4 regions of the Peribacillus sp. B-H-3 genome follow, and region 4 is predicted to be linked to each of the others. Evidence: predicted binding sites of a transcription regulator. Region 4 holds the regulator's gene; each other region holds the start of a gene.
The links. Region 4 encodes LexA, which represses DNA repair genes until DNA is damaged. Its sites were predicted from a motif close to CGAACATATGTTCG; they were not measured.
Positions count from the first base shown of each region.

Region 1: a site for LexA is predicted at 1,694-1,707, ahead of uvrB (excinuclease ABC subunit UvrB). Genes of this name have one in related genera too.
Region 2: a site for LexA is predicted at 1,638-1,651, ahead of dndB (DNA sulfur modification protein DndB). Genes of this name have one in related genera too.
Region 3: a site for LexA is predicted at 1,442-1,455, ahead of pcrA (DNA helicase PcrA). Genes of this name have one in related genera too.

Region 1 covers NZ_CP183879.1:4,609,330-4,612,531, forward strand. The annotation lists gene uvrB (excinuclease ABC subunit UvrB) at 1-1,508, opposite strand, end outside; gene ACN6MY_RS23015 (CsbA family protein) at 1,885-2,118, opposite strand; gene ACN6MY_RS23020 (alpha/beta fold hydrolase) at 2,431-3,202, shown strand, end outside.
Region 2 covers NZ_CP183879.1:1,644,092-1,647,293, forward strand. The annotation lists gene dndC (DNA phosphorothioation system sulfurtransferase DndC) at 1-458, opposite strand, end outside; gene dndB (DNA sulfur modification protein DndB) at 462-1,559, opposite strand; gene dptF (DNA phosphorothioation-dependent restriction protein DptF) at 1,765-3,202, shown strand, end outside.
Region 3 covers NZ_CP183879.1:838,014-841,215, reverse strand. The annotation lists gene pcrA (DNA helicase PcrA) at 1-1,423, opposite strand, end outside; gene ACN6MY_RS04135 (heptaprenylglyceryl phosphate synthase) at 1,598-2,281, opposite strand; gene ACN6MY_RS04130 (YerC/YecD family TrpR-related protein) at 2,584-2,877, opposite strand; partial or broken gene ACN6MY_RS04125 (DUF3048 C-terminal domain-containing protein) at 2,909-3,202, opposite strand, start outside.
Region 4 covers NZ_CP183879.1:2,198,940-2,202,141, reverse strand. The annotation lists gene sirA (sporulation inhibitor of replication protein SirA) at 1-105, opposite strand, end outside; gene ACN6MY_RS10865 (DUF896 domain-containing protein) at 366-602, opposite strand; gene ACN6MY_RS10860 (YneB family resolvase-like protein) at 665-1,318, opposite strand; gene yneA (cell division suppressor protein YneA) at 1,335-1,646, opposite strand; gene lexA (transcriptional repressor LexA) at 1,803-2,426, shown strand; gene ACN6MY_RS10845 (sporulation protein) at 2,690-3,079, opposite strand; gene ACN6MY_RS10840 (FbpB family small basic protein) at 3,116-3,202, opposite strand, start outside.

The sequences.
Region 1 (3,202 bases), 2.3 Mb from region 4:
TTGATCCCAATCAGCACATCATATTTGCCCATGCGCAGTTCCCGGATGATTTCAATCCTGTCCAGTGTCTTTACCTCTGAATGTAGGTACTGAACCTTAATTCCTATTTCCTTCAGATAATCTGTCAGGTCTTCAGACATTTTTTTGGTCAGGGTGGTCACAAGAACACGTTCATCCTTTTTAATCCTATCATGGATTTCTCCTATCAGGTCATCAATCTGCCCTTCAATCGGCTTTATTTCTATATTTGGATCAAGCAGGCCAGTCGGACGTATAATCTGCTCAATCATGGCAGGTGTATGCTCCAATTCAAAAGGTCCGGGAGTGGCAGAAACAAATATGGCCTGGCCTACCTTCTTTTCAAATTCCTCAAACCTTAATGGGCGGTTGTCCATGGCTGAAGGCAAACGGAAGCCATGGTCTACAAGCACCTGTTTTCTCGCCTGGTCGCCATTATACATTCCACGGACCTGTGGAAGTGTAACATGTGATTCATCAACCACCAGCAGAAAGTCTTCAGGGAAATAATCAAGAAGTGTATATGGAGTGGCGCCTGCCGGGCGGAGCGTCAAGTGCCTTGAATAGTTTTCAATGCCCGAGCAAAAGCCCATTTCCCGCATCATTTCCAGATCATAGCGCGTCCTTTGTTCTAGACGCTGTGCCTCAAGAAGCTTTTCATCCTCGCGAAGCACAATGAGGCGCTCTTCCAGTTCCTTTTCAATATTGCTGATGGCCACCCTCATTTTCTCTTCTCGGGTAACGAAGTGGGAGGCAGGGAAAATGGCAATATGGTCACGCTCGCCGGTTATCTCGCCAGTCAAGGCATCCACTTCACGGATCCGGTCTATTTCATCGCCGAAAAATTCCACTCTGATGCAGTGTTCATCCTTTGAAGCAGGAAAGATTTCAACAACATCTCCCCTGACCCTGAAGGTACCGCGCTGGAAGGCAATATCATTCCGCTCATACTGGATATCGACCAGCCTGTGCAGCAGTGCATTCCTGTCAATTTCCATGCCAGTCCTCAGGGAAACGACCATTTCCCGGTATTCTTCCGGAGAACCAAGTCCATAAATACAAGAAACACTGGCGATTACAATAACGTCCTTCCGCTCAAACAGCGATGAAGTGGCAGAGTGGCGCAGCTTGTCAATTTCATCATTGATGCTGGCATCTTTTTCAATGAACGTATCCGTCGACGGCACATAGGCCTCCGGCTGATAGTAATCATAGTAGCTGACAAAATATTCTACAGCATTATCAGGGAAAAACTCCTTAAATTCGCTGTAAAGCTGCCCGGCCAGCGTTTTATTATGGGCAATGACAAGAGTAGGTTTATTGACTTCTTTTATAACATTAGAAACTGTAAATGTTTTCCCCGTCCCTGTCGCACCTAAAAGCGTCTGGTACCTTTTACCGTCCTTTAGCCCTTCAACAAGAGAAGTGATGGCCGCGGGCTGGTCACCCTGGGGAGAATACTTTGATACTAGCTCGAACACATCTTTCACTAAACAAGCCTCCTATAAGGAATTTGTCTGCATTTATGATTACACCGCCGAAATACGAATGATTTCAAAGCGGTTCATGTACTGTCTGTTTATATAATAAAAAATACACTCAAAAAAATCGCTAAATCCATTTAAACCCATACATTCATTCTACCACAAAAGCCGGAAAACAAACCAACAAAAAGCGAACGTTTATTCCCCGCCTCTGATTATGAATTGTGATCAGCCAGTAATTCCAAACACTTTTAAACCCCAAAAAAGCATAAGCCGCCTAAGGATACAATTCTTAGATGGCTTACGCTCTTAATGGCCGTGCATCCAACTGGGCGCAGGCAATATTATTCGAAAAAACTCTCCTGATTGAAAAAAACGCCAATCAGGCGCCTTCTTTCGAGTTTGTCTTTTTCATGCTGGATGAAAGCCAGAACCCCGCAGTCAGCGAGAAGGCATCAATCGTTATCAGCCACCAGGTATGAGTGTAACCTTTATAAGCGGAAGCGGCAATTAAGGCAACCGTTAAAATTAATCCCACCACACGATTGTATGTAACCCGGGAAAAGAGCATAACCAGGAGACCAGGAAGAAACAGTGCAGAGAAAATTTTTATCATTCTATTCATCTCCTTTAAGAGAGCGATCCTTCTATTAGCCTCCAAAGATACAGGCAAGTAGTATCAGTGTAAAACATATTTATTAATTTTGCTATTCCTAAATTAAGCATTCAGAGATTTATTCCCGGCAGGGCCGGAGCACTGATTCCTTCACAATTGCTGCCTCGTACAGCAGCTGTTTTCATCCCCGCTTGGGGCTATACGTTAACTTTTCATAAGCCTCAAGCCTTATCTTAAATTACTTCTCAGGAACATTTTTAGCAATTCGTTATCACGGTAAGATAAATAAAAAGAAAGAAGGTCATAAAAATAATGAAGAAAACTAAAAAGAGATCCAGACTTTGGGCAGCTGCAAGGAATATTTTATTATCTATACTAGCAGTATTTGTTTTGTGGTTTATTTTCAGCAATGTCATGACTGTATTTGAACAAAAAAAATACCCGCCGATTGGCAAGCTAGTAAGCGTGGATGGCAAGAATATGCACATTTATACAAAGGGCGAGGGTGATAACACAATCGTTTTATTAAGCGGCCTGGGAACCTCAGCGCCTGCATTGGACTTTGAACCTTTGATAAATGAAATGTCAAAAAATAATAAAGTAGTGGTGGCAGAGCCATTGGGATATGGATGGAGCGATATCACCAGTAAGGAACGGACAGTGAAAAATATTGTAGAGGAGTTAAGAATGGCTCTAAAAAAAGCGAACATACAAGGACCATATATTTTAATGCCACATTCAATTTCCGGTATTTACAGTATGTATTTTGCTAATACATATCCAGAGGAAGTGAAAGCAATTATAGGAATCGATCCCACGCTGCCCCAGGCATTGGATTATTTCGGCGAAAAATCTCCTGCCATGCCCAAATATTTAAGTTTACTGGCACCAGCAGGAATTGCTAGATTAGCATTATATATTAATCCTGAGAATTTTTTGCCCCTTGCTGATGATGGCATATATTCCGAAGGTAACTTAAAAATGACCAAGGCTATATCATCATGGAAAGGCTACAATAAAACCATTGTTGCTGAAGCCAATGAAATAAAAGATAATATTAGCAAAACGGCTGATATGAATTTCC
Region 2 (3,202 bases), 550 kb from region 4:
GAGACTTTGTCCATAATAAATTTATTGGCTGGATCTATTTTAAGACGATCTGTACACCATCTAAATTGCTGGTTAGGAGTTGGGTACCCTTTTCCGATTATATTTACCCAGAAAGACTGCTCATAATCAGGTTTTACCTTATGTGTTTCAATAGGTAAGTCATGACTTAAGGCAGCATCTTGAATTCTTCTTAAGGTAGTATTAATAGAATTAATGATCAAGGGAGTTTCAACAAGAGTATCAGAAGAGATCACATATACTTTTTTATGTAATTCGTCTTTTGGCATTTCACATAAGGCTTCAAAGACAAGTTGGACAACAACAGTGGAGTCTTTTCCTCCGCTGTAGCCAACTACCCAAGGACGGTTATCTTCTTTATATGCTTTTTTAATCCGGTCTTTAGCATCCTCTACGATGTGCATTTGTTTGGTTAATAAATTACTAATAATACCATTCATATATTAAACCGCTCCTTTACAAAATTTATCTTCAAGCACCTGCTCTGATTCAGTTAATGGAAGTTCAATCAATTGTTTAATCTTGTGTGAGGTTAATTGGATTGTATAGGATGTCTTTTGGATTCTTCCATTCTGATTAAAAGCTCGCCCAAGCCAATCATGTGTATTGCTTCTGTTCCAATCGGCTTTAGAGAGTTTTCTAATATATTTATCCCAATCTAACGGATAATAGTTTCTTAGATATTGGCCAACTAATCCCAGGGCTTCGATAAAAACCCCATGCCCTACTATATAATTTGCTCTTAAATCTCTTGGTGTTAGTTCTTTTTTTAAAACCAGATTCCATTCTACAATAGAATCACATACAAGAGGCCAAAACTGCTTAATAAAAACCTCATCATCCTTTGAAATTTCATCACCTTTAGTTTTTTTAATTAATTTCAAGTTAGTATTAAAAATATGATTTAAAGCTAATATTTTAGGTGAATTTTTTGACAGAGAAACTCGTTCCTTATCTGTATACCTATTAAGCAATGGTGTAGTGGCAATTACGTCTTTAGTCACCATTGCCAACTGATCACGGTGATCATAAAGAATACCAATAGACGAAGTGGTGTTAACGGCATGTCTATTTAAATCTGAAAATATCTGCTGAGATTTCTTTAGGCCATCATCATGAAAGAAAACCACAGATATAGTTTCATTACCAAGTTCAGGAGAAATCTTTAAAGCTTCTTCTATTGCTGCCCTTCTATGTTGACCATCATTAATTAGAAATCTGGAATCTAAAGAGATCCTTAATTGTCCCAAGTCCCTTGAGGAAGCATCATTATTAAATGGAATAAATTCAATTTCACCATCTATTGAGGCGGTAATGGATGAAAAGACATAATCAGTTTGATTTTCAATAATGTAATTAGTCATTTCAGGTATTCTAGTTTTATTTAAAATTCTTTGCGCTCTATGATCTGGTGGGATCTCTTCTTCATCGAATAAGAATATTTTAGATATTATTCGAAGTGGGCACATGGCAACATAGTATTCTTTTCCTGCCTGAACTCCTCTAATAGAAGGGAAATTATAGCTAAAGGTTGCATCCAATTATATAACCTCCTAATTACGTACGTAAATATATAAAATGATTATATACTTAAAGGTTTTATAATTCAATGAAAAGACCGAACTTTTATTCGGGTCATTTTTAGTATTTAATGATGGGAAGTAATAGTTAGCTATCCTTGTTAAAAAACTGGAGAAATTATGGTAATATATAATGAAGAGAAATTCTGACGGAGTTGATATATAAATGAGTTCACACGAGGTTTATTTTCTGAGTTTTTTAGAAAATGTACATCCTATTGCTGCTCAAAATGCCAAAAAATTAGAACAATTATTATTTGAGGATCCAAGCAGTTCTATTGTTAAAGCAAGACTGTTTGCAGAGGAGATTTTAAAAGGTGTTTTACAAAATGAAAAAGATGCGCCCTACCTTCCAACCCTATTTGATAAACTTTCATACCTTACTAGAGAAGGGGTATTTAACAAAGAAATTCAGCAGTCTTTTGATATTATAAGACTTTCTGGTAATAAAGCTGCTCACGATGGGAAATTCAATGACATTACCATAGCTTTTAAGTTACATAGAGAAGTATATAAAATTGGAGTTTGGTTTTATGAGGTATATTCTTCCGAGCAAGTACAGATTCCAATTTATGAAATTCCTAAGCCCCGTCAAAATGATAATATCGAAGAGATCGTTCAGAAGAAAATACTTGAACTACTAGGAACGGGTTTGTTTGAACAAGAGAAAATTACTAAAGAACCAGCATCAGTAAATGAGGGGACTGACAAATCTCAAGAACACGGGAGTGATGCTCCAAATATTATCAGAAAAGATCTTAAACCAGGTGGCAGCTATCTTTTAAGGGAGTTAAGCAGATTAAAGGACTCCTCTCAGGAGGCAATTGAAAATGCGAGCCAATTTAGCATATTTAAGAATTACATGCACGTTGACCGTAAAATACAGAAGGACCTGGGGGGAATTCTCGAGAAAAACGCAAATAGAAGTAGGGGTAACTTAATTTTATTATGCGGGAGTGTTGGGGATGGAAAGTCGCACCTTCTTGCTTATCTTAAGGAAAAGAAAGCCCATCTAATCGATAAATATACTATTTTTAATGACGCTACAGAAAGCTTTTCGCCAAACAAGAATGCCATGGAGACTCTAGAGGAAATTTTGCGAAATTTCTCAGATGAAAAAATTGATACTTGTACAGATAAAGTCATCCTAGCTATAAATATGGGTGTATTGCATAACTTTACCACTAAGGAACATAAACGGCATTCATATACTATTCTACAAAAATTTGTAGCCGATAGTGATTTGTTTTCACAAAACATAACTACTTATTTCGGTAGCGAGACTTTCGATTTGCTAAGCTTTGCGGATTACCACTCTTATGAGCTTACAGAGGAAGGAACAGAATCATCTTTTTATTCAGCATTGCTTGAAAAAGTATTCAATCCCGCTGATAATAATCCTTTTTTTCTTGCATTAAAAGAAGACGAAAAGAACAGTGTAGAAACAATGATTCATCAAAATTATAGGTTCTTACAAAATAAATTTGTACAGGAACAGATCGTTCAGTTAATTATCCAAACGATTGTAAAGAAAAAGCTAGTAATTTCAGCTCGTTCTTTTTTAAATTTTATTGCAGATATATTAATACCTGATGAAGTAAAAA
Region 3 (3,202 bases), 1.4 Mb from region 4:
GCATGTTGCTGTAGCCTTTGACCAGATCCCGGAACTCCCTTGCCGCCTTCATGATTTTCGGGCTCAGACCGATATGCTCAATCTCCTCCAGTGCCCCAAACATGGAAAGGTCCTGGCTTGCAGCATAGTCGGCAATTTTATCCAGGGATGTAGATCCTACTCCCCGTTTCGGCACATTAATCACCCTGCGCAGGCTGATATCATCATCCGGATTCGCAATCAGGCGCAAATAAGCTAAGATATCCTTGATTTCTTTGCGGTCATAGAACTTGATGCCGCCCACGATGCTGTACTGGATATTGGATTTCAGCAGCACTTCCTCCATGACACGCGACTGTGCATTTGTGCGGTACAATATGGCGAAGTCAGAGAGCTTTCTGCCAGAATCCCTGGATATTTCATTGATCTTTCCGGCTACAAACTGTGCTTCACCCTGCTCGCTGTCCGCACGGAGATAAAAAATCTTATTTCCTTCAGAGTTTTCAGTCCAAAGATTCTTCGGCTTCCGGTTGCTATTGTTTCCAATGACACCGTTGGCTGCGGATAGAATTCTTTTCGTCGACCGGTAGTTCTGTTCAAGGAAAATGACTGTTGCGTTCGGATAATCCTTTTCAAAAGACAGGATGTTAGCTATATCAGCACCCCTCCAGCGGTAAATGGACTGATCAGAATCACCGACAACACAGATGTTCCTGAAGCGGGATGCCATCTGCTTTACAAGCATATATTGTGCCCGGTTTGTATCCTGGTACTCATCCACATGAATATACTGGAATTTGCGCTGATAATACTCAAGCACCTCAGGGACACGCTGAAACAGCAGGATCGTCATCATGATCAAATCATCAAAGTCGAGTGCCTGGTTCTTGCGGAGCCTTTTTTGATACTCTGTATAAACATCAGCAGTCACCTGGCTATAGTAATCGCCTGCTGTTTTTGCAAATTCCTCAGGACTGACAAGTTCATTTTTTGCTGAACTGATGCTGCCGAGGATTGCCCGATAATCATATTTTTTCGTATCCATATTCTTATCTTTAAGTATCTGTTTAATCACCGATTGCTGATCAGTTGTATCGAGGATTGAAAAATTACGGTTAAAGCCGATTCGGTCAATGTCGCGCCTTAAGATTCGCACACACATCGAGTGGAAGGTGGATACCCAGATTTCATCTGCCGCTCCTCCTAATATTGCCCGGATTCTTTCCTTCATTTCCCTTGCTGCTTTATTTGTAAAAGTGATCGCAAGAATATTCCATGGCGCCACTTCCTTTTCCACCATTAAATAAGCAATCCGGTGTGTCAGCACCCTGGTTTTTCCGCTCCCTGCGCCGGCCATGATCAAAAGGGGACCATCCGTTGCTTTCACTGCCTTTTGCTGCTGTTCATTTAAACCATTTACTAATTTCTCAGATAAAAACTGCATGAAAACACCGCCTTTTTTCGAACGTTTGTTCCTAGTATATTAAAAACCCAAGCTCCTTGTCCACTCCCGGCAAAATGGCGCACAAAAGCAGAAAGGCCTTTTTGCCTTAACTCCCTGCTTGATAATGACCTCACAGTGCTATAGCACTTCGGGATGAATCAGAATCTTTTCACTCTATTTAACAGCTTTTACTGTTTCCAGTGCCGCTGACAGGTTATCATAAATAATATTTCCAACTACAATGACATCTGCATGAGCTGCCATTTCCTTAGCCTGTTCTGCTGAAGCAATACCGCCCCCATAAAAAAAGACAGCTTCCTCCAAATTGCTTTTTGCATTTTCTGCGACAAGAGGATCTCCGTACATTCCGCTGTACTCCAGATAAAAAATAGGAAGATGAAACATTTTTTCGGCCATCATCGCATAGGCTCCAACATCCTCGGCATCCTTGTTTGCATCAGCCTTTGTTAAAAGCGCTGCCTTGCTGTCAGGATTAAGAATGCAGTATCCTTCTACAAATATTTCGTCCCAGTTCATGATTTCCCCGTATTCCTTCACAGCTTTATGATGCAGATTCATGATCCAATCCGGATCTGTGCTGTTTAAGACAGAGGGAATAAAGTACAGATCAAATCCGGGAGTTACCGTCTCTGCGTCAGAAATCTCCAGGACACATGGAACGGTATATCTTCGCACCCTTGCCATTAAATCCAATACTTTTTCAAGGGTGATGCCGTCAGATCCCCCCACCATGATGGCGTCTGTTCCGGATTCGCAGATCGCCTCAAGCGCCTCATCACTTATTTCCTTATCTGGATCGAGTTTGAACACATGCTTCCACTCGCGAAAATCGTACATCGTTATCCTCCATTCTAATTCCCATTAAACCATTATAGCATTAAGATTTTTCAATAAAAAAGAGATGTATTTGCAAAAAATTTCTGAAACAAATACGAAAAGCTCCTGTCCTGCCCAGGCAAGTATATGCCAGCAAGAACGGAAGGCCCTGACACTAGCATCACAGACCAAGTTCTCTGCATCCTGCAGCCTCTGCCGGCCAGGCTCTGAGCTATCATGCACCTGCCCAGTATCCCCTAAAAAACAAAAAGCCGGAATAGATAATCCGGCTGTCTGTGCTGATTTTATAAGCGTTCGGTAACTCAGTCTTCCACAATTCGGTCAAGTGCCATTGTATAGGCATCGTTTCCGTAGTTCAAGCAGCGCTTAACCCGTGAAATCGTAGCTGTGCTTGCGCCAGTCTCCGTTTCGATTTTATGATAAGTTTTTCCTTCTTGAAGCATGCGTGCTACCTCAAGGCGCTGTGCAAGTGACTGAATTTCATTCACCGTGCACAAATCATCAAAAAACCGATAGCATTCATCCAAATCTTTTAAAGACAAAACCGCTTTAAAAAGCTGGTCGAGTTCTTTTCCTCTTAATTTCTCTATTTGCATAGTGTATCTCCTTTAAATGTCTGATTCCCTATTACTTATAGGATAGGCTGCCAGCAAGCCCGGGATGATCCGGGATGATATTCACCCAGGTTTTTCCGGGGACGAAGCCTGCCTCTTTGCCATTCCTGAAAGGAACGATTTCCCCGTGTACATTCTTCCACTCTACTTTGTTCACTTTCCCTTTTTGAAAGAGATATCCTTTGCCACCTGAAGTAAAGTTAATATCACGGCGCCCGTAGCTGTCAATGATCTTGTGATGCGCTTCAATCACTAAAATATTGTCAAGCAGAATGGATGCACCAGTTTTATATTCCACCGTTTGCTG
Region 4 (3,202 bases):
AGAGGCATTAGTATACTCCAAAAACAAATTGAAAAACATCTTCTCTCTGCCATAGAAATGATAGGCAAATTCATCTTCTATAAGATATATCCGATAATTTCTCAATACAACGCCTCCCAACAGCCTTTTTCTTATTATATCTGCTATTATCGGAAAGAAATGTTGTTATATGGTAAAAAAATTAAATAATTTTGTCGAAAGCATGATTCAATCACTATTGAGAGGTTTTTTATCAATGACTTTACACTAATAAATCGGAAACAGACTTAACCAGGGGCCTTCAGTTCTTCAAGGTAACTCACACGAATTCCTATTAAAAAAGAGAATACATATATTATGCATTCTCTTTTTCCATGCTGCGATGTTTAGTGCAGATTTTTTTTCATGCTTTTAATTTCTTTAATTTTGTCGGGCGTGACATCATTGCCCTCTGGATCTATCACTGTCACGTTTTCTAGGGTATCGGACATTGATTTTCTAAAAGTCTGTAGGTATTCACTTCGAAGCTTAGATTGCTCTTTTGCTTCCTCATTTGTTAAGCCTTCTGCTTTGGACTTCTTTGACAATTCATTAATACGGGCGATTTTTTCTTTCGACAGCATCGTCTCGCTCCTTCTTTTTCTGATACTGTCATGTTATATAAAATCATCGAAAAAAACAAGTTCTATGACTGATTTTCCATCCCTTTTTGATGCTCAAGATAACGGCGGTGGACCGTAGCCTTAGAAACTTTATAGCCAAATCCTCTTAAAGTTGCTGAAATTTCTTCAAAGGTCAGCCCATTCACCCTTAAACGCACAATTTCTTCAACCGGGACTTCCTTTTTCTCTCTGCCGGAAGGATTGCCATGGTTTTTCAGGTTTTTTTCCGGTCGGAACCCTTGTTCTACTGCCCGAAGCATGCCTCTTTTGATTTTTAGATTATGAAGTTTTCTCTGATACTCTTCAACAATGCCGACAATTTCTATAACCATGGCATCAGAATCCGATAATTCTATTTCACCTTCATGTGAAAGCGTGTAAATAGTAATCCCCTCTTTGATAAGCACATGAAAAAGAGCTATCTTTGCATTTCCTCTACCGAGCCGTGTTTCATCTTGTATCAATAAGGCATTTGCTTTCTTATCTTTAATTAAATCGAGAATTTCAAAAATCCCGTCTCTATTCAGCTCATATCCGCTCGCTTGCTCTTTGATAGTGGCACAGACTTCGAAATTTAATTTGTCCGCCAGCTTTAATAATTCTTCTTCCTGCCTGGCAAGAGATGATTCCTGTGAGGATTTTTCAGTGCTGACTCGGCAATAGATCATTGCATTCATTTTTACCCAACCTTTTTTATTGTTCACTTGCCAGGTTACTGACAAGTTCTCCTTTAGTTACTGGAATAATGAGATTGTCCCCCGGTTTAAGGCTGCTGGAGTATATATCATTATGTTTTTCTATCCAATCAATGAATTCAATTTTTGTCAAATCTTTTGTTTTATATTGATCAGCTATCTTCCATAGCGTGTCACCCGATTGCACAGTTACTGATTGATAGGATTGGTTGCCATCGTTAGTAAGATTCATAGAATAAATTAATGAAAGAACAAAAACTAAACCTGCTAATAATAAAGTATAAGAATGCTTTTTGACTAGGCTTCTCATAACAATCTTCCCTTCAAATCGAATATTTGTTCGCTGGTTATATCAACAGTATAATACGAACATGTGTTTTTAGTCAACAAAAATTCGAACTTATGTTTGTATCTCTTAAAACAGCATGTTATAATGAGACAAAGGATTTTGAGAAGAGGTGTGCGTATGACAAAACTTTCTAAACGACAGCAGGATATTTTAGAATTCATTAAAGATGAGGTCCGCAAGAAAGGATATCCGCCTTCCGTACGGGAAATTGGCGAAGCAGTCGGTTTGGCATCCAGCTCGACTGTCCACGGGCACTTATCACGCCTGGAAAGCAAGGGATTAATCCGCAGAGACCCAACTAAGCCAAGAGCTATTGAAATATTGGAAATGGAAGAAAGCAGCAGCATTCCAAGCAGCAAGGTTGTGAACGTTCCTCTCTTGGGAAAAGTAACAGCAGGATTGCCGATTACAGCTGTTGAAAATATTGAAGAATATTTTCCGCTTCCTGAAAGCATGGCCTCACATGATGAACAGGTATTTATGCTTGAAATTATGGGTGAAAGCATGATCGAAGCAGGAATACTAGATGGCGACTACGTTATCGTTAAACAGCAAAGCACTGCAAACAACGGGGATATCGTTGTTGCTATGACTGAAGAAAACGAAGCCACTGTTAAACGATTTTTTAAGGAAAAGGATTTTGTCCGTCTTCAGCCTGAAAATTCTTCGATGGACCCTATCATTTTGAGAAATGTAGCTATACTGGGGAAAGTCATTGGCCTTTATAGAAATATCCATTAAAGAGCGCATGTTATTGCGCTTTTTTTTAATATATGCTGATATATTCATAGATAGAATTTCCTTTTTATTAAAATAATTACTTCCTGCCCCAGTTTTTCTGCACATCATTTTCCTGATGGCATATTGGAAGATTTCAGGTTATTTACCTGGCATTTATATTAGCAAAAAAAAAACCACAGCCTTTAAGAGACGTGTGGTGCCTGCACTGTATTGTTAAAATGGCTTCAAGTGTTAATAATCTATTAAATTATTTTTAATTTTGATTAACCGATTATCTTGATTCCGTCTTGATCCTTGCTTTCTATTCCTTCATCAAATATCAGCCTCGTCCTGAAAAAGTGAGATGTTGTTTGATCCGAGGGTTCTATAGAGACCGGAAGCTTAAACATGAATGGAAGGTTATGAATACTTTCCGGTTCTATTATTCTTGATGTTAAAATGGTCGAAGATTCAATGATTTTCTGTTTTTTTTCATTTTTACTAACCTGGATAAAGCTGCATTCAATACGTTTGAGCTGCTGCTCTATCGTGCCTCCTTTGATTACAAATTCTCCATATACCAGCTCTTCCATCATATATGTGTTTTTTTCTAATACCAGATCAATATTTGCTGCACCAATACCTAACATAGACATATATTTTCTTAAGATCATGAACACCCATTCCTTTGTTTGTTTTTTTAACAAGTCTTATGTCGCTTTATTGATATTTAATTTTAAGTATTTATCCTCTACTCTTTTTTCTATTTTTTCTTTCAACACTTTATCTTTCATAAG